Regions from separate parts of the Listeria aquatica genome, predicted to be linked through region 2. Evidence: a T-box and tRNA genes for the amino acid it is inferred to sense, from the RefSeq annotation. Region 2 holds a T-box; the other holds one or more tRNA genes.
What was found. A T-box is a leader RNA that pairs with one kind of tRNA and senses whether it is charged. The one in region 2 lies ahead of HB912_RS04480 (valine--tRNA ligase), so its partner is inferred to be a tRNA-Val.
Positions count from the first base shown of each region.

Region 1: it encodes a tRNA-Val, which carries the amino acid that the T-box ahead of HB912_RS04480 (valine--tRNA ligase) is inferred to sense. The anticodon was not compared.

Region 1 is NZ_JAARRM010000005.1:17,408-27,322, reverse strand. Features, by position in the region: gene HB912_RS10970 (MupG family TIM beta-alpha barrel fold protein) at 1-313, opposite strand, end outside; gene murQ (N-acetylmuramic acid 6-phosphate etherase) at 447-1,331, shown strand; gene HB912_RS10960 (PTS transporter subunit EIIC) at 1,345-2,793, shown strand; gene HB912_RS10955 (PadR family transcriptional regulator) at 3,103-3,429, shown strand; gene HB912_RS10950 (DUF1048 domain-containing protein) at 3,426-3,773, shown strand; gene HB912_RS10945 (DUF1048 domain-containing protein) at 3,785-4,138, shown strand; gene HB912_RS10940 (chloride channel protein) at 4,289-5,524, shown strand; tRNA gene HB912_RS10935 (tRNA-Val) at 5,578-5,650, opposite strand; gene HB912_RS10930 (glycerate kinase) at 5,757-6,872, shown strand; gene HB912_RS10925 (hypothetical protein) at 6,932-8,293, shown strand; gene HB912_RS10920 (thioredoxin family protein) at 8,360-8,683, shown strand; gene HB912_RS10915 (nitroreductase family protein) at 8,745-9,344, opposite strand; gene HB912_RS10910 (hypothetical protein) at 9,529-9,882, shown strand.
Region 2 is NZ_JAARRM010000001.1:902,441-912,355, forward strand. Features, by position in the region: gene HB912_RS04480 (valine--tRNA ligase) at 1-2,450, opposite strand, end outside; T-box leader at 2,509-2,730, opposite strand; gene hemL (glutamate-1-semialdehyde 2,1-aminomutase) at 2,784-4,070, opposite strand; gene hemB (porphobilinogen synthase) at 4,089-5,063, opposite strand; gene HB912_RS04495 (uroporphyrinogen-III synthase) at 5,047-5,787, opposite strand; gene hemC (hydroxymethylbilane synthase) at 5,780-6,712, opposite strand; gene hemA (glutamyl-tRNA reductase) at 6,709-8,022, opposite strand; gene yihA (ribosome biogenesis GTP-binding protein YihA/YsxC) at 8,146-8,727, opposite strand; gene thrS (threonine--tRNA ligase) at 8,814-9,915, opposite strand, start outside.

The sequences.
Region 1 (9,915 bases), on a different contig from region 2:
GTAAAGCAATTTGCTGAATGCCGATCCCATAATCAATTCGTAAGCCGGTTACGCCTATTTCATGGATTGCTTCTGCATTTTCAAAGCTTAGTTGAATTTTCTTTAACGCATTTTCTGAAATATCTAAGATGAGAGTCATATTGTTTTCTTGAGCGGCTTTGCCTAATTCTTCTAGACGAGCTCGGTAATCTATTTTACTTTCTTCTGGAATATGTAGTGAACTGAAGATGGATGAAAATCCATTTTGATGGGCAGTTTGAACAGTTTCTGAAACGTTATCCAAATCCTGTAAATAAAGACTAATTCCTAACATTTTATAACCTCCATTCTTATTACTAAGTATATGACTTGTGAAATAAAATTTCAATTAAATATTACAAAAATAAAATAAAGTATTGAAATTTTATTTCAAAAGTTTTATAATCAGTTTGTGAGGAGTGATCGGAATGCTTGAAAATTTATCCACAGAAAAGCAAAATTTGAAAACGCTTAACTTAGATACATTAAAAGTTGAGGAAATCTTATCTATTATGAATGAAGAAGATGGAACGGTTGCAACGAGCATAAAGCCAGCGCTTCCTGAAATTGCCAAAATTGTAAGGGCTGCCATTTCAAGTTTTAACCGGGGAGGTAGGCTTATTTATATGGGAGCTGGTACAAGTGGACGGCTAGGCGTACTCGATGCGGTTGAATGTGTACCAACATTTGGTGTTAGGAAGGAGCAAGTGGTCGGGCTGATTGCTGGAGGAGACAAGGCATTTGTTGAAGCAGTTGAAGGCGCGGAAGATTCTACCGAGCTTGGTAAAGCAGATTTAGAAGGTATTTCTCTTACGGATTTGGATACGGTTATTGGAATTGCCGCGAGCGGCCGGACGCCTTATGTGATTGGTGGCTTGGATTATGCACGAAATATTGGGGCTACGGCGGCTGCGATTTCTTGTAACAAAGACGCTGCCATCTCGCAACATGCGGAAATCGCAGTTGAAGTCGTACCTGGAGCGGAGGTTTTAACTGGGTCAACTCGGCTTAAAGCAGGAACGGCACAGAAATTAATTTTGAACATGATTTCGACGGCTTCAATGGTTGGGATCGGCAAAGTTTACAAGAACTTGATGGTGGATGTGAAACCAACGAATGAAAAACTGGAGGAACGCGCTAAACGAATTATCATGGAAGCGACGGAATGTAGCTATGAAATGGCGGAAAAAGTTTATTTCAATGCTGGAAAACAAGTGAAAACGGCGATTGTTATGATTTTGACGGGAAGCAGTAAAGAAGCTGCTGAACAAAAACTTGAAGCTTCAAATGGTTTTGTAAGAAAAACAATTTAAGGGGTTGAGTAGGGTGTCAAAGGAAGCAGAAATCGGCAGAAAAATCTTTGAAAATGTGGGCGGCAAGGAAAATGTTTCGCGGATTGCACATTGTATGACACGAGTTCGATTAGGGATTCGTGACCCAGAAAAAGTGGATTTAGATCAATTGAAAAAAGTTCCTGGTGTTTTAGGTGTTGTGGAGGATGAGACCTTACAAGTTATTGTTGGACCGGGAGTCGTTAATAAAGTCGCAGCAGCGATGGCAGAAGAAGCTGGCGTAAAGATCGGCGAAGTCATCAATGAAAATTTGGATGCGGACCAAAAATCTGGGAAAGAATTGGTGGAAGAAAAAGCAGCTGCAACGAAGGCAAGTATGAAAGCTAAACAAAATAATCAATCGAGTTTTAAGAAGTTGCTAAAATCCATTTCGAACATTTTCGTACCGTTGATTCCTGGTTTTGTTGGAGCGGGTTTAATTGCTGGTATTGCAGCGATTTTGACGAATAATATCACAGCTGGGAATTTAGACGCAGGAACATGGACTCAGTATGTGGATATTTTGGGTGTTATTAATAAAGGGATTTTCGCGTTTCTTTCGATTTATGTTGGGATTAATACAGCAAATGAATTTGGTGGAACACCAGTTTTAGGTGGTGGAATTGCCGGTATTACAATGTTATCGGGGCTTGCTGATGGGCATACGATCACAAATATTTTTACAGGAGATGCGATTTTACCGGGACAAGGTGGAATTATTGGTGTTTTATTTGCAGTTTGGTTAATGTGTGTGCTTGAAAAGAGCTTGCGCAAATTTATTCCGAATGCTATTGATATTATTGTGACGCCAACGATTGTTATGCTTGTAATGGGGCTTATTACGATTTTCCTGATCATGCCAGTTGCAGGATTAATTTCAGAAGGACTGGTTTCGGCGATTAATTGGACGATTGAAGTCGGTGGGCTATTCTCGGGCTTTGTACTCGGCACATTCTTCCTACCGATGGTGATGTTAGGTTTGCATCAAGTGTTGACGCCTATTCACGTGGAAATGATTGCGCAAACGGGTGCGACATTACTCCTTCCAATTTTAGCAATGGCTGGCGGCGGACAGGTTGGAGCTTCGATTGCACTTTGGATTCGTTGTCGGAAAAACAAACCGCTTGTAAATATGATTAAAGGTGGACTTCCTGTCGGGATCTTGGGAATTGGTGAACCACTTATTTACGGGGTTACGGTTCCGCTTGGACGGCCATTTATTACCGCTTGTTTAGGTGGTGGAATTGGGGGCGCAGTTATTGGGGCTTTTGGAAACATTGGCGCCATTGCTATTGGCCCATCTGGGGTAGCACTAATTCCATTAATTGCAGGGGGACACTGGCTAGGTTATGTTATCGGTCTTCTTGCTGCTTATCTTGGTGGTTTTGTTTTAACTTACTTCTTTGGCACACCTAAGGACGCCATGGAAGCAGTGAATGAGTAAATTAGATGAATTGGAAAAGTTGAACTTGATTGCTTATCAAGTTCAACTTTTTTTGTGTGGAAAAAGTCTATAGCGATGTATTACAAGGGATAGTGCTTTAAGCATTTTATATTAATTTAGATGACTCTCTAGAACTTGATTTATTTTTTGCTTCAATGATAGAAACATTTTTTCCACTGCTTTATAGAAATTAATTTTAACTAGTTGACAAACTTTCTATATTGTATTACTATGTAGTAGAACTTAACAATACTATATAGTTGATGGGAAGGAGGAAAATCTGTTTGCACGTAGGACAGATGACAAATTATGAATGGAATAACTGAAATGTTAAAGGGAGTTCTTGAGGGAATTATCCTTGAAATCATTAATCGCAAAGAAACTTATGGTTATGAAATTACGAAGATTTTACAGGAATCGGGTTTTGAAGATATTGTAGAGGGAACGGTCTATACAATTCTCCTGCGGCTTGAAAAGAAAGAACTCGTTGAAATAACCAAGAAAAAATCGACAATGGGTCCCGTACGAAAGTTTTATTCGCTTAGCGATGCAGGTCGAGAAGAACTAGAAAATTTTTGGAAAAAATGGGAGTTTGTTTCGTCGAAAATTAATAAATTGAAGGAGGAACAAGCATGAATTTCTGGGATAGAATTACAGGAAATGATATTACAAGAGATTTGAATGATTTTAAGTCGCGAGTTGAAAAATTGCCGGATGATTATCAGGCAGCTTGGGAAGAAATCACATTGAACCTCATGGGGCACGCCGACTTTACAGGTCGTAACCTTATCCCAATTCTTGGGGGAGTGCTCAGTTGGTTTGAGGAAACGGCAGCGGATGGACAACATGCGCAGGAAATTTTGGGAAACGATGTAAAAGGATTTTGTGTGGCGCTCGCTTCCGAAGAGGGAGCGAAGTCATTACGTGACAAGTGGCGCGATCAACTTAATAAAAATGTTGCGAAAAAATTGAATCAATAGGAGGGGTGAAAATGAGTTTACAGGAAATTCTGGCTGAGAAGAAGGAATGGCGCAAACATATGGCGCGTGTAAATGCTCTGCCGCGAGATTACAAGGTGGTTTATAAGGAAATCCAAAAGTATCTTTTTAAAGTTGGACCAATGGAACTTGTAGATGGAATTAAGCCGCTTTCTGCTGTTTTGGAACTTTTCGAAGAGGGCGCAGCAAGAGGTGATGAGGTGCTTACTGTCACTGGAAAAGATGTCGCTATATTTTGTGATCAGTTAATTCAAGATTCGAAAACGTATAGTGACGAGTATGAAGATAAGGTGAACCAAGAGGTAAAGAAAGCTTTGGATAAAGAAGCGAATAAAAAAAATAAATAAGCTGAAAAAATCATCTCACATGTTTTAGCGTGAGGTGATTTTTATTTGAGAACGGATCGTCAAAAGGTAGTTTCGTTCAGAACACCGGTTTAAACTTATGTTTTTCGGGCAAAAAATAAAAGAATGGCTTCAATTTCTGGGGGGAACAGAATGAAAAAAGTTTCTGTAGTATTAAGTGGCTATACGTTAGTACTAAGTGCGGTGATTGGTGTTGTCGCTGCCTTGTTTTTAGCAATCGTCCATTTTTCAACAGATTTTATTTGGGAAAAGTTACCGAAAAGTTTGCACGAACCAAGTTTGTATCCGCTAATCATTGGCATAATAGGGGGGATTCTTGTTGGTCTTATCCAAACGAAACTTGGTGCTTTCCCATATACGATGCACGAAAACATGGCCGAATTTAGAAAAACAGGACGAATCGAATACAAAAATCGGCTATGGAAAACGATTCTTGCCGCGTGGATTATTCTTTCTTTCGGAGCAAGTTTAGGTCCGGAAGCTGCTTTAGTTGGCATGGTCGGCGCGATGATAACTTGGCTAGTTGAACATTTGCGGATTAATTTAGCGAGCAAAGAGGAACTCGTAAATTTAGGAATCGGTGCGATGATGTCGGTTATTTTCCTAGCACCTTTTAACGGGGTCGTCCAAGATATTGAACATAAAAATCCAGTAGAAAGAAAATTACCTAGTTGGTTACGTTATTTACTTTCAATTGTAGCTTCGTTTTGTGCGCTTGGTGCCTTTGTTTTAGTAAAACATCTTTTGCCGCTTCCAGAAAGCATCTTTGGCATTCGACTATCAGATCATTCTATTTGGAATTGGCAAAATCTCATTTTTGCACTTCCAGTTATCATTCTTGGCGTTTGTTTCGCTTTTTATTTTAATGGTCTCGAAACGCTCGTAAAGCGAGGATTACGATTTGTGCAAAATAAGTGGGTGCTTGCGTTAATTGGAGGTATAAGCATTGGGCTTTTAGGGATGGTATCTTCTTACTTTCTGTTTTCAGGAGAACATCAGCTGATTGAGATGTCGAGCGAAGTAACAACGTATAGTTGGCTGTTTTTGCTACTAATTGCACTTGGAAAACCACTTCTTGCTGCAATTTGTGTAAATACTGGCTGGAAAGGGGGGTTAATCTTCCCGGCTATTTTTGCGAGTAGCGTGATGGGCTACGTTGTCACTTGGCCACTTGATGGGCACATTGGATTTTTACTGACTATTTTTGTTGCTGCCAGCTGTTCTCGAATTGTCGGCAGCCCGCTTCTTACTAGCTCTATTTTGCTGTTCGTTTTTCCACTACAGTTCTTTCCATTTATTCTACTTACATCATTTTTAGTTAGTCCTAAGCGGGTTCGCGAACTACTGCATAAAGAAACTAAATCTTAATACATAAAAACAGGCAAGAAACCTTATTTTCTAGTTTCTTGCCTGTTTTTTAATGGTCCCGACTGGTCTCGAACCAGCGACCCCCACCATGTCAAGGTGATACTCTCCCAACTGAGCTACAGGACCAAGTTTAATTTTATAATAACGATTGAGAGGCAAGCTGTCAACTAAAGATTAGGGCTTTGTTTTTTTGTAAAAAATGATATGATAGAACAAAAAAGGAGGTTCCGCAATGAAAATCGTCATCGCTCCAGATTCTTTTAAAGAAACGCTGTCTGCTGATAAAGCGGCAACAGCCATTCAAAAGGGGTTCCTGCGTGTCTTTCCTGAGGTGGAATATCATCTTTTGCCTGTTGGTGATGGCGGAGAAGGCACGCTTGACGTGCTGGCTAAAACTTTGCATACTGAACGAAGAATAGTTTCTGTTACCGGGCCATTTTTAGAGCCGGTAAACGCGCAGATCGCTTTCATTCATGCTGGACAAACGGCTTTCATTGAAATGGCTGAGATTTGTGGATTGCAACTTGTACCAGAAAACAAGCGTGATCCGCTCACCGTTTCAACGAGAGGAGTCGGAGAGATGATGAACTATGCGATGGATCAAGGCGCTAAGGAAATCATTATCGGGGTTGGGGGGACCGCTTCCAATGATGGCGGAATTGGTATGGCAGCGGGACTTGGATACGAATTTTTCGATGAATTGGGAAACCCTGTTTCACCTATTGGAAAGAATTTATCGCGAATTCACACAATGAAAAACAACAAAGTGAGGACGCAGTTAGCTCAAACAAAAATTCGTGTCATCACCGATGTAACAAATCCTCTTACAGGTCCAAATGGCGCTACCTTTGTGTTTGGCGGGCAAAAGGGATTAAATGAAGCAGAGATGCCTCAGGTCGATCAAGCGATGGAAACTTTCTATAACCGCTTTTTTGGTGTTCCAAAGACTCCAGGAGTGGGGGCTGGAGGAGGAATGGGCGCGGGTCTTCTTAAATTTGCATCGGCTGAACTAAAACTTGGAATTGACTATGTAATTGAGCAGCTGCAGCTTAAAGAAATATGTACTGATGCGGATTTTGTTGTCGTTGGTGAGGGCAGAATGGATGGACAAACGTCAAGTGGAAAGGCGCCACTTGGTGTCGCACGGGCGGTACCTGATGGGATTCCGGTTATTGCTATTTGCGGAAGTGTAACGAAGGATAGTGAAAAACTTTATCAGCAGGGAATGACGGCTATTTTTCCAAGTGTTGCTTCAGTGAGTACCTTTTCGGAGGTGCGCCGGGATGCCGAACAAAATTTAGTAAGGACAGCTGAGAATGTCGCAAGGTTGTTGAAATATGCCAAATGAATCTAAATTGTTTCACGTGAAACATATTGGACTCTTTGCGTAGAATTGAGGAGTTAAAGATGGAGCCAAAAGGAAAATTTTTCATGTATGCCGTTATGAATGCAACGGTATTCATGCCTTATTTATTTTTTATTCTAGTTGGAAACTTATATCATGGTTGGCTAAATGGTTATGCGTCATTAATTATTTTTTATGTCTTTAAATCAACAGGAACTTTCTTGTTTAATGCCTTTAATTATCAAGCAAAGGCAAAGTCGCTTTTACAAGTTTTAATCGCTATGGGGATTGTTGGATCAGTATTAGCTAGTCTTGGCTCTTTTGACGCTCTTTGGATTGAAATTGGGGCTATATTGATTGGGATATCAAGTAGTATGGCGCTCCCAGTTTATATTACTTTGCAATACCATGACCATTTTTATTATGGTAGAAAAATGTCTAATAATAACTATTTGCGAGCGCTTTTTGTAATTATCTTAGCCCTTGTTATTGGGGGGATTTTAGCCCAATTTCTTTATCCTAGTCTGGCCTTTCTTTTTTACGCAGTGCTCCTCTTGATTACATTTTATTTTGTTAGTCGCTTGCCTAATTATGAAGTGAAGACACGAACTGGAGATGCCTTTCTAATTCGCCCATTTCTTGTTTTTTTTGCTGCATCATTTATTCTATTTCTATTTAAAGAAGCTCGAACTATCGAGTCTACAGATTATGTGTTCTGGGTATTTTCAGCCGCTTTAGCGGGTATTTTGATTTTCGTTGGTGCGGGTCTTTATTTAATGCCAAAAATGAAACTGAAGCTAGCGCCGTGGATTTTATATTTCTCTTTTGCTCAAGGTGCTGTAATGAGTTTTTCATTGCTTTACGGAACATTTGTGGCGCTTGCCGAAAACAATTTCAAGTTTATGTTGTTTGGCGTTTATATGGTTTATTTCTTAGGAACTCTCTTTTCACTTGCAGTAGAGCCGCTTGTTAAGAAAGCGTGGGGGAAACGCCCTATTTTATATTTATACAGTCTAGGAATTGCTTTAAGTTTTGTTTTGATTGTCATACCGAGTTGGACCAGCATCAGTATTGGAATTTTTGGCGCTTCTCTGTTTTTATCAATGCTAAGTCGTCATCTAAATCGATCAGCGTATGCTACTGCCGCAAATGAAATGCAAGATGCCAGTTTATTACTTCGAAGCAGGTGGACAAAACTAGGTAGCATTTGCGGACAGATTTTCTTGATTTTCTTGCTATTTGTAGGTAGCTTATTTAGCGCTTCGCTTGATTTTAAACGAGTTATTGCAGCTTTTAATGGTGCGGGAAATATGTCTGGAGATTTATTTTTCGATTTTGCGGGGACAGCACTTGCGGCAGCGTTTGGTATTTTATTATTTATCTTTGCGGGGTTACGAAAATATCGGGAGATTGTTAAAAAATGAACAGTTAAGCTTGTTCGCTTGACGATTCAGATGGAATGGCATAATCTGAATCGAGAGGTGAGAAATGTGGCGATTATACATGCAAAAGAAGACGACTTTGATCAGATTATTGCCAGTCATTCAAAAATTTTACTTAATTTCTGGGCAGAGTGGTGTGCGCCGTGTCGCTGTTTTTGGTTAACTTTGGATCAGTATGCAGAAAGAGAAAATGAGGATATTCAAGTTGTTAAAGTCAACGTCGATAAGCAAAGAAAAATTGCTGATCGGTTTAAAGTCAAAGGAATCCCGAATTCATTTGTAATCGTGGATGGTGAAGTGAAGGGACGAATAACGGGAACAGTGAGTTGTGATGAACTTATGAAACAAGTAGAAACTTTTATTGCGGAATAAAAAAAGCCTTAACTGCTGCGCCTTTCAAGAAGGGCTTGTCAGTTAAGGCTTTTTTGGTAACTTATTTAAACACGCGGAAGCGTTCTTCGTCTGCCATGAATTCTTTTTCACCAGGTTCACTAGCGATGTTACCAAATGGCATTTGTGCACGCAAGTTCCAGCTTTCTGGAAGGTTCCATTCGGCTTTAACTGCGTCATCAATAAGTGGATTGTAGTGCTGCAAGGAAGCTCCAATTCCAGCGTCTGCGAGAGCTACCCAAACAGAGTGCTGCGCAATACCTGTTGCTTGTTCGGACCAAATAGGGAAGTTTTCAGCATAAAGTGCGAAATCTTTTTGATATCCTTTGATTACATCTGTATCTTCGAAAAACAAAACGGTTCCATATCCAGCACGGAAGGAAGCGATTTTTCCTTCAGTGGAGGCAAAATTTTCAGCAGGAACAATAGCACGAAGTGTATCTTCTACGATATTCCAAAGTTTATCATGGTTTTCGCCGAATAAAAGAACAGCACGTGAAGTTTGTGAATTAAACGAAGATGGACTGTGCTTAATAGCTTCTTTTACGATTTCTTCGATTTCGTCTTGAGATAATGATACGTTTTTATCAAGCGCATAGATCGAGCGGCGCGATTTGATTGCTTCTAAAAATGTGTTTGACATAGGAATACCTCTTTTCAAATGTTATTTACTTACTTTAGTATAGCGACTAATTTTTTTGATTGCAACCCTTTGTTTTTATGTAAGCGCTAAACCTACTCAGATTCTAAACGGAAAAAATTTCAAATAAAAAAGTTGCAAACAAGAACATTTGTTCGTATAATAGAAATAGAAAGAGGTGATCACAATGGTTTATGCTATATCTTTAGATAAACAAGTCGAAGTAACGAATCCAGCAGTTCTTATCGAAAAGCCGCAAGTTGATTTAGTGGAACAGGAAAGTTTTTATATCACCTTGTCTGATGCAATCAAGCGAGAATGGTTAGTGCGACTGAACTTTTTTGAAGAAGCAAATGTGGCGAAACTAGAGTTGGCATCTTTTGAGGATTCGGAAGCTTTCGTAGGGCGGGGTGTTATTCGCGAAATGGATTTAGTGCCATTCGAAATGGATCCTGAAACACAAGAAATTCTTTTTCGCGATATATTTGGGCAGATTTACCCTGTTCAATTTGATGAAATTATAAATATTGAGTTGCTTTAAAAGCTAGCTGAAGGCAGATTCTGGGCCTTTAGC
Region 2 (9,915 bases):
ATATCAATTAGACCTTCAAGCGGTAAGAAAATTTCAGCCCCAGTAATAACAGCTGTCATTGTCGTATTTGAAGGTTCAATATCAAACGAAATTTCGAGGGATTCTGGATTACAGAAACGTTCAATATATGAAATGTTTTCTTCAATAATTCGTTTGTAGGCCTCATCTTTTGGTTTGATTTGAATGGCAACAGGCTTACTAAGCGGTGTATTCACCTCGGAACGAATATTTCGAACGGCCCGAATAATTTCGACAAGCGTCTTCATCGCAAGTGCAGCTTCACCTTGCATTTGTTCTTCTCGAACAACTGGCCACTTTGCAACCGTAATGGAATTGCCTTCATGCGGCAAATTTTGCCAGATTTCTTCTGTTACAAACGGCATGAAGGGGTGCAGTAAGCGCATGGTTTGATCAAGAACATAAGCAAGAACTGACCGTGTGGTTTGTTTGCTTTGTTCATCTTCCCCGTATAGTGAGATTTTGGCAATTTCAATATACCAGTCACAAAATTCGTCCCAAATGAAATTATAAAGTGTTCTTCCTACTTCGCCAAATTCATATTTCTCAGAGAGCGCCGTTACCGTTTGAATGGTTTCATTCAGACGAGTCAAAATCCATTTATCACTAACTTCTGTTACGTGCGATAAATCAATTTCTTCATATTTCAGCCCATCCATATTAATCAAAGCAAACCGCGAAGCATTCCAAATCTTATTAATAAAATTCCAAGTTGCCTCTACCTTTTCAAAACTGAATTTCAAATCTTGCCCAGGTGCTGTACCAGTAGAAAGCGTATAACGGAGCGAATCCGCGCCATATTTATCAATCACTTCAATCGGATCTACACCATTTCCAAGTGATTTCGACATTTTCCGTCCCTCAGCATCACGCACAAGTCCGTGAATCAAAGTATCTTTAAATGGACGTTCTCCAGTGAATTCAACGGATTGAAAAATCATTCGAGAAACCCAGAAATAAATAATGTCATAACCTGTTACAAGAGCACTGTTTGGGAAATAACGTTTAAAATCTGGGGCATCTTCATCTGGCCAACCCATTGTTGAAAACGGCCAAAGTGCCGAACTGAACCAAGTATCAAGGACATCTTCATCTTGTGTCCACTCAGCTTCGTTTTCAGGTGGTGTTTCAGAAACATAAACTTCACCAGTTTCATTGTGATACCAAGCAGGGATTCTGTGTCCCCACCACAACTGACGGGATACACACCAATCATGAATATTTTCCATCCACGTCGCGTAGGTTTTTTCAAAGCGACTAGGCACAAAATTCACTTTTGTCTCCTCTGATGTTTGAATATCAAGAGCAGCTTTTGCCAAAGGTTGCATTTTGACGAACCATTGTAAAGATAAATAAGGTTCTACGACTGCATCTGTTCTCTCTGAATGTCCCACTGAATGAAGATGAGGTTCTTGTTTTATAAAGAGCCCTAACTCCTTGAAGTCTTCAATGATAGCTTTTCTTGCTTCAAATCGGTCCATCCCTTGATATTTTCCAGCATTTTCGTTCATGGTTGCATCTTCATTCATGACAATAATGCGTGGTAAATCGTGTCTGTTACCAACTTCAAAATCATTTGGATCGTGTGCTGGTGTAATCTTAACCGCCCCAGAACCAAATTCGCGATCAACATAATCATCTGCCACAATTGGAATTTCTCGGTTCATGATTGGAAGAAGAATCGTTTTTCCAATCAAATGTTGATACCTTTCATCTTTTGGATGCACGGCAACTGCTGTATCACCAGGGATTGTTTCAGGGCGAGTTGTCGCAATTTCAAGGAAACCACTCCCATCGGCAAGTGGATATTTCAGATGGTAAAAATGCCCTTCAATTTCCTTATGGATAACCTCAATATCCGAAAGTGCTGTTTTGGCAACTGGATCCCAGTTGATGATGTATTCGCCGCGGTATATCAAGCCTTTTTCATAAAGTGAAACAAACACTTTTTTTACAGCATCCGATAAACCTTCATCTAATGTAAAGCGTTCACGTGAGTAATCAAGTCCAAGCCCAAGCTTTTCCCACTGTTCTCGGATGAATCCTGCGTACTCTTCTTTCCATTCCCAAGCCTTTTCAAGGAATTTAGCACGCCCTAATTCATGACGTGAAACGCCTTGTTCTTTTAGTTTAGCTTCTACTTTTGCTTGAGTTGCAATCCCAGCATGATCCATTCCAGGCAAATAAAGTGTATCGAAGCCTTGCATTCTTTTGATTCTTGTTATAATGTCTTGAAGTGTTGTATCCCAAGCATGTCCAAGGTGGAGCTTTCCAGTTACGTTTGGAGGTGGAATGACAACGCTGTAAGCTTGTTTCGAATCATCACGAGAAGCTTTGAAGAAATCATTTTCTACCCACCAGCGATATCTCCCACTTTCAACATTACTCGGTTCATATTTTGTTGGCATTTCTGTGTTATCAAATTCCTTCATTCTATTTCCTCCCATCAAATTTTGCCTTTAAAAGTAAACAAAAAAACTCTTTCCATCCGAAAAGGACGAAAAGAGTTTAGATTCGCGGTACCACCTTTTTACCGAAAAAATTCGGCACTCATTCTAGTAACGATGCGATTTAGCACCGGTTTTTCCTACTTTAAAGTTCAGAAAAACAGCTCCAAGGCTACCTTCTATGAATTTTCTTTGAAAGTTCGCAGCAACCACTTTCTCTCTAGGAAAGAAAAATTCATATACTCTTCCTCTTCTTCGCTTTTTAGTATTATTATTCTCTTAGTCTATCAAAATTAAGTTCACTCGTCAATTAAGGAATCAGCTTTTCAAGCGTTTAAAAGTAGTTTCAAATGCCTCAAGCGTACGGTCAATTTCCTTTTCTCCGTGCATTGTTGAAATAAAGATTCCTTCAAACTGTGAAGGTGGAAGAAAAATTCCTTGGTCAAGCATTTCCTTGTAATAGCGGCTAAAGAAATCAAGGTCACTACTTTTGGCTGTTTCAAAATTAATCACTTTTTGATCCGTGAAGAAAAATCCAAACATGGAGCCAGCTTGATTAATTGCTATTGACACTTCATATCTTGTCGCAATTTCTTTGAGGTTTTCTTCCATTCGTTTAATAAGCGCACGGAATTTACCGTAATCATGTGGTGTCAATTGTTTGATTGTTTCATAACCAGCTGTCATTGCAAGAGGGTTTCCAGAAAGCGTACCAGCTTGATATACGGTTCCAGCTGGTGCGACGTGTTCCATAATTTCTTTTTTACCACCATAAGCTCCAACTGGGAGTCCACCACCAATAACTTTTCCTAGACAAGTTAAATCAGGCGTTACGACATAATATCCTTGAGCGGAGTAGAAGTCGACACGAAACCCGGTCATCACTTCATCAAAAATGAGCAAGCTACCAAATTTAGTTGTGAGCTTTCGCAGCCCTTCTAAAAATCCAGCGATTGGCGGAACAACTCCCATGTTTCCTGCAACGGGCTCGACAATCACACAAGCGATTTCTTCTCCAAAATGTTCAAAAGCAAGCTTGGCACTTTCTAAGTCGTTATAAGGAACCGTGATTGTATCTTTCGCTAAATCAGGCGGCACACCTGGGGAATCCGGTAAGCCTAGTGTGGCAACTCCGGATCCTGCTTTAATCAAAAGAGAATCTCCGTGACCGTGATAGCTTCCTTCGAATTTCAAGATTTTGTTGCGTTTCGTGTAACCGCGTGCAAGTCGAATGGCGCTCATAGTTGCTTCTGTTCCTGAGGAAACCATCCGTACAATTTCAATAGAAGGCACACGTTCAATAACAAGTTTAGCTAGCTCATTTTCAATTTCCGTTGGTGTTCCAAAACTCGTTCCTTTTCGAACCGCTTGAGTCAGTTTTTCAACTACTAGCGGGTTGGCATGTCCAAGAATAAGTGGTCCCCAAGATAAAACATAGTCGATATAACGATTTCCATCAATATCTTTAATATAGGCTCCATTTCCTTCTTCCATAAAAACGGGATCAGCCGCAACGGATTTAAAAGCTCGAACCGGACTATTTACCCCACCTGGCATTAATTTTAAGGCCTCATCGAATGCCTTTTTAGATGCTGAATGTTTCATGGTTTTCCTCCTGATTTTTTATTTTTGCAGATACTTCGCGACGTCTTTTGCAAAGTAAGTAATAATCAGTGATGCTCCTGCTCGCTTCATACTAAGAAGCATTTCCATCACAATTTTTTCTTCATCAATCCAACCATTGTGCGCAGCCGCTTTTACCATAGCATATTCGCCGCTCACATTGTATGCAACAACGGGTAAATGCGTGGTGTTCCGAATATCACGAACAATGTCTAAGTAAGAAAGCGCAGGTTTTACAATGAGAAAATCTGCTCCTTCTGCTTCATCGCTACTTGCTTCACGAAAAGCGTCTTCACGATTTGCTGGGTCCATTTGATAAGTTTTCCGGTCGCCAAATTGAGGCGCCCCGTCTGCGGCATCTCGAAATGGACCATAAAAAGCGGAGGCATACTTAACTGCATAGGACATAATCGGAATATGAATATAACCTGCTTCATCTAAACCTTCACGAATAGCTGTTACGAAACCGTCCATCATATTGCTTGGTGCGATGATATCAGCCCCGGCCTCTACTTGGCTAACCGCCGTTTTTTTGAGCACTTCAAGCGATTCATCATTCAAAATTTCTTCTCCTCGGACAAGACCGCAATGTCCATGGTCGGTAAATTCACATAAACAAGTGTCTGCTACGACAAGAATCTCAGGGAAAGCCTTCTTGATAATTCGCGTGGCATTTTGTACTACTCCATGATCGTGAAAGGCTCCCGTTCCTACGCTATCTTTTTCTTTCGGGATACCAAACAAGATCACAGCTTGGATACCCGCTTCTTTTACTTCTTGCATTTCTTCTTCTAATAGAGCTAGCGGGAACTGGTAAACCCCTGGCATGGAAGGAACTTCCGTTTTCGTTTCACCAAATTCTTTCACAAAAATAGGATAAATAAAATCACCCATCGAAAGTTCATTTTCTCTTACTAAATCACGCATTGCACGGGATGAACGCAAACGGCGATGGCGATCAAAGTTTTTTGTCATCATTCTTCGACTCCTTTATTATTAAATCTATTAAATTTTCCATTTGATATTTTTCAGGCTGAAAAGTCACTTCATAACCGTCTTTTTCAATTGCTTGAGTCGTTACTTCACCAATGGAACCAATGAAAAAAGGTTTATGAAATGCTAGATCATCTAAAATTTGTTTAAAGTTCCTCCAAGCAGAAGGACTAGCAAAGACAGCGATAAAATGAGGATAGCTTGCTAATGCACTTTTTAAGTTAGTCAAAGCTTCACTAGGTAAAACTGTATCATAAAGTGGAAGCCTGAAACAAGAGATCCCGAGATTAGTTAAAAATTGAGGTATTCTTGGCTTGGCAATTTTGCTTTGCGGGAGTAAAACAGCATTCGTCTCTGCTGCATTTTTTTGACTCCATTCCTTTAGAAATACTTCTGTTTCATAAAGACTTGGTTCAAAATCAACCGAAATGCCCCAATTTTCAAGGGCTTCAGAAGTTTTTTCTCCGATAGAAGCAACTTTTATATTTGTAGGTAGTTGTCGCACTTTTTGTAAAAAAAATCGAACAGAATTTTGGCTTGTAAAAAAAATCCAATCCACCTGAAGCGCTTTTTCTGTCCACTCAAAAGTGAGTGGTTTTACTTCAATCATTGGAATCGAAATTGCTTTTATTCCTGCCGCTTGTAAGCGCAAAAGACTTGCTTGATTTTTACTTTTCTCACGCGTCAAAAAAACAGCATCAGTCATGGCGCAGCTCCTGAATAATTTGCTTAGCCCCCTGATCGAGAAGTTCACGAGCAGCTTCTTGCCCAATTAATTCTGGCTCTGTTCCTGTTTTTTCGACAGTAAGTCGTTTGCTTCCATCTGCATCTGCAACGAACCCTCTGAAAAAAAGCGAATCTGCTGCACCTTTCTCTGCAAAGCCAGCAATCGGGATTTCACAGCCGCCATTTAAAGTTTCTAAAAATTTTCGTTCGCATTGGACAGTAAATGCAGTGTCAGCATCGTGAATAGAAGCAAGCATCTCTAAAAGCGCTGTATCCGTTTTGCGGCACTCAATCGCGAGAGCCCCTTGCCCGACAGCAGGAAGTGCGATTTCCGCAGAAAGCCGTTCAATTTTTAAATGAGATTCATCTAGCCAGCCCATTCGACTTAAGCCTGCTTCCGCCAAAATGATAGCGTCAAACTGTTCTTCCTCTAACTTACGTAAGCGTGTATCTATATTTCCACGAATTGAACGAATTTCCAAATCAGGTCGAATTCGTTTTAATTCTACGCTACGTCGCAAACTACTTGTGCCAATGAGAGCGCCCTTAGGTAGATCTGCAAGTTGATTTACTTCATGAAAAACAAGGACATCAAACGGAGATTCACGTTTTGGAATCGCGCCGATTACAAGTCCCTCATATAATTTGCTCGGAACGTCTTTCATGCTATGTACAGCAAAGTCAATCGTAGAGTCAGCTAGCTGATCTTCCACTTCGGAAACAAATAACCCCTTTCCACCGACTTTACTTAAAGTCACATCTAAAATTTTATCCCCTTTTGTTACAATTTCTTGAATCTTAAAATCTACCTCAGGATAATGTTTTTTTAATTCACGAATAACCCACTTCGTTTGCGTAAGTGCGAGTTTGCTGCGCCTTGAACCGACGATAAATTCCCGTTTCATTTGCCCACCTCATTTTTTTGATTTTGCAGTTGTTCAGTTTCAGCTTTTCCAGATAAACCAAAGATAGCTTTAAAAATCGCAATTTGAGAATCTGCATCTACTCTTTCAGGCATTTCCTTTATTTCAGCGATTGGTTGCTTTAGCATTTGATTAATAATGCTCTTCATATGTTTTCCAATCACCGTATATTCACGCTCTGTAAGTCCGGGTAGCTTGTGCTCTAAACTCTGCATAGTCTTTTCTTGAATCAAAAGCGCCTCCTCACGCAACTCGCGAATAAGGGGCACAACCCCCAAACGTTTTTCCCACTCAAAAAAGCGCTCTGCCTCCATATCGATCTCAGCTTCAAGCCGAGCTACAATTTTTTGCCGCTCTTCCGTATTAGCAGAAATCACCCCTTCAAGATCATCTAAATCATACAAAAAGACTTTCGCGAGATCGGCCGCTTTGGGATCGACATTTCTAGGAAGTGAAATATCAATAACAAGAATCGGCGAGTCACGCGTCTCGCTAATTTGTCGCATATCCGCTTCGCTCAGTAAATAGTCCTCTGCCGAAGTCGAAACAAGGACAATATCAGCATTTTGAAGTGCCATCTCAAGACCATCTAGGCTCACTGCTCGTGCATTTTCAAACTTTTGTGCAAGTTTCTTAGCATGTGATTCTGTCCGGTTAACAAGCACGATCTCAGAAACGCCACTTCCTGCTAAATTTTCTAAAGCTAACTCGCTCATTTTTCCTGCTCCAATTAAAAGAACTGATTTCTCACTTAAATCCGGGTAAATTCTTTTGGCAATTTCGACGGCCGCATAGCTAACAGAAACCGCATTTTCATTAATCTTTGTTCGGTGATGCATTTCTTTTGCAAAATGTATTGCTTCACGAAACAATTGATTCAAAATCGTCCCAGTTGTTTCAGTTTTTTGTGCCTGTAAAAAGGCTTGCTTAACTTGTCCGAGAATTTGTGTTTCCCCTAGCACTAAAGAATCCAGTCCTGCAGTTACTGCGTATAGGTGTTTGACAGCTTCTTTTTCTTCGTGGAAAAATAAATAAGAAGCGACCTCCTCAAGTTCCATCCCAAACCATTCCGCAAGAAAACGTTTCATATAATATTTTCCGGTATGTATTTGATCAACAACCGCCGTGATTTCTGTGCGATTACATGTTGAAAGAATCACATTTTCCAAGATACTTTTTTCATTTTGTAAAGCGGTAAGCGCTTTGTCAATTTCTGTTTCAGTAAAACTGAACTGTTCTCGTACCTCTATTGGTGCCGTTTTATGGTTCAGTCCAACAGAAAGGATATACATGTATACGTCCCCCTAATTTATATTAATTCCATTTTAGCACTTTTTATTCCGTTAATTCAATCACACAGTTTGTGAAATTTGTAAGGAATCCCACAGAAAAAGAGCTGACAAGTCAGCTCTTTTTTAGCGTTTTGCTTCAATGAATGACCATGCTTCTTCTTTACCCATTCCAGTCTCTGCTGAAAACAAAACAAAGTCATCTTCTCCGTCAAAATCAAGGGTTTCTTTTACCACTTTTGCGTTTTTTTGCCATTTACTTCTTGGAATTTTATCTGCTTTTGTTGCAACCACAATAACTGGGATTTGATAATACTTCAAAAACTCATACATCATCACATCATCATTCGTTGGCTTATGACGCAAATCGACAATTTGAATAACAGCGCGAAGTGGTTCACGCGAAGTAATATAGGTTTCGATCATTTCGCCCCATTTTTCACGCTCTTTTTTGGAGACTTTCGCAAATCCGTATCCAGGAACATCCACAAAAAACAAGGATTCTTCGATTTTATAAAAATTAAGCGTTTGCGTTTTACCTGGTTTTTGCGAAATTCGTGCCATACTTTTTCTACCAATCATTCGGTTGATAAATGAAGATTTTCCAACATTGGATCGCCCAGCGAGTGCAAATTCAGGAAGGTCACCTTCCGGATATTGCTCCTGCCAAACTGCACTGATCACAAGTTCGACGTTGTGTACCTGCATAACTTAGCCCATCCTTTTCCTAATCTCGTTTTAGTATAACGGAAAAACGCTTTTCCGACAACAATTTGCAGGAAAAGCGTTCACCATTAAAACTTATCGACTTCTTCTTTCACCATCTTAATAAATTGATCAAGTGGCATATTTTCCGAATCTTTCGAGCCGTAACGACGAATATTCACTTCGCCACTTCGAGCTTCTTCATCCCCTAAAACAAGCGCATAAGGAATTTTTTGAGTTTGAGCTTCACGAATCTTATAACCCAACTTCTCATTTCGTTCATCCACTTCTGCTCGGAATTTCGCCCGTTGCAATTTTTCTTGCACTTCTTTCGCATAGTCAAGATGAGCATCCGCATTTACAGGAATGATTTCCATTTGAACAGGTGCAAGCCAAGTTGGGAAAGCGCCTTTGTACTCTTCAATCAAATAAGCTACAAAGCGTTCCATTGTTGAAACGACCCCACGGTGGATCACAACAGGACGATGTTTTTCACCATCTTCGCCGATATAAGTGAGATCGAAACGTTCAGGAAGAAGAAAGTCAAGTTGAACAGTCGAAAGTGTTTCTTCTTTTCCAATCGCAGTTTTAACCTGAACGTCTAGTTTTGGACCATAAAAAGCAGCTTCTCCTTCCGCTTCAAAATAATCCATCCCCATTTCATCCATCGCATTTTTCAGCATTGATTGAGCTTTTTCCCACATAGCATCATCATCAAAATATTTTTCAGTATTTTCCGGATCACGATAGCTAAGACGGAAACTGTAATCTGTAATATTAAAGTCGTTATAAACTTCAAGAATGAGTTCGAGTACACGCTTGAATTCATCTTTGATTTGATCTGGACGAACGAATACGTGTGCATCATTTAATGTCATCCCACGTACCCGTTGCAAACCAGAAAGCGCCCCGCTCATTTCATAACGGTGCATCAAGCCCAGTTCTGCAATCCGAATAGGTAATTCTCGGTAACTATGGATGTCATTTTTATAAATCATCATGTGATGCGGACAGTTCATAGGACGAAGCACAAGTTCTTCGTTATCCATTTTCATAGTTGGGAACATATCATCTTGATAATGATCCCAATGCCCACTTGTTTTATAAAGTTCTACGTTCGCCATAACAGGAGTATAAACATGGTTATAACCCAAGCTTTCTTCCTTATCCACGATGTAGCGCTCGATCACC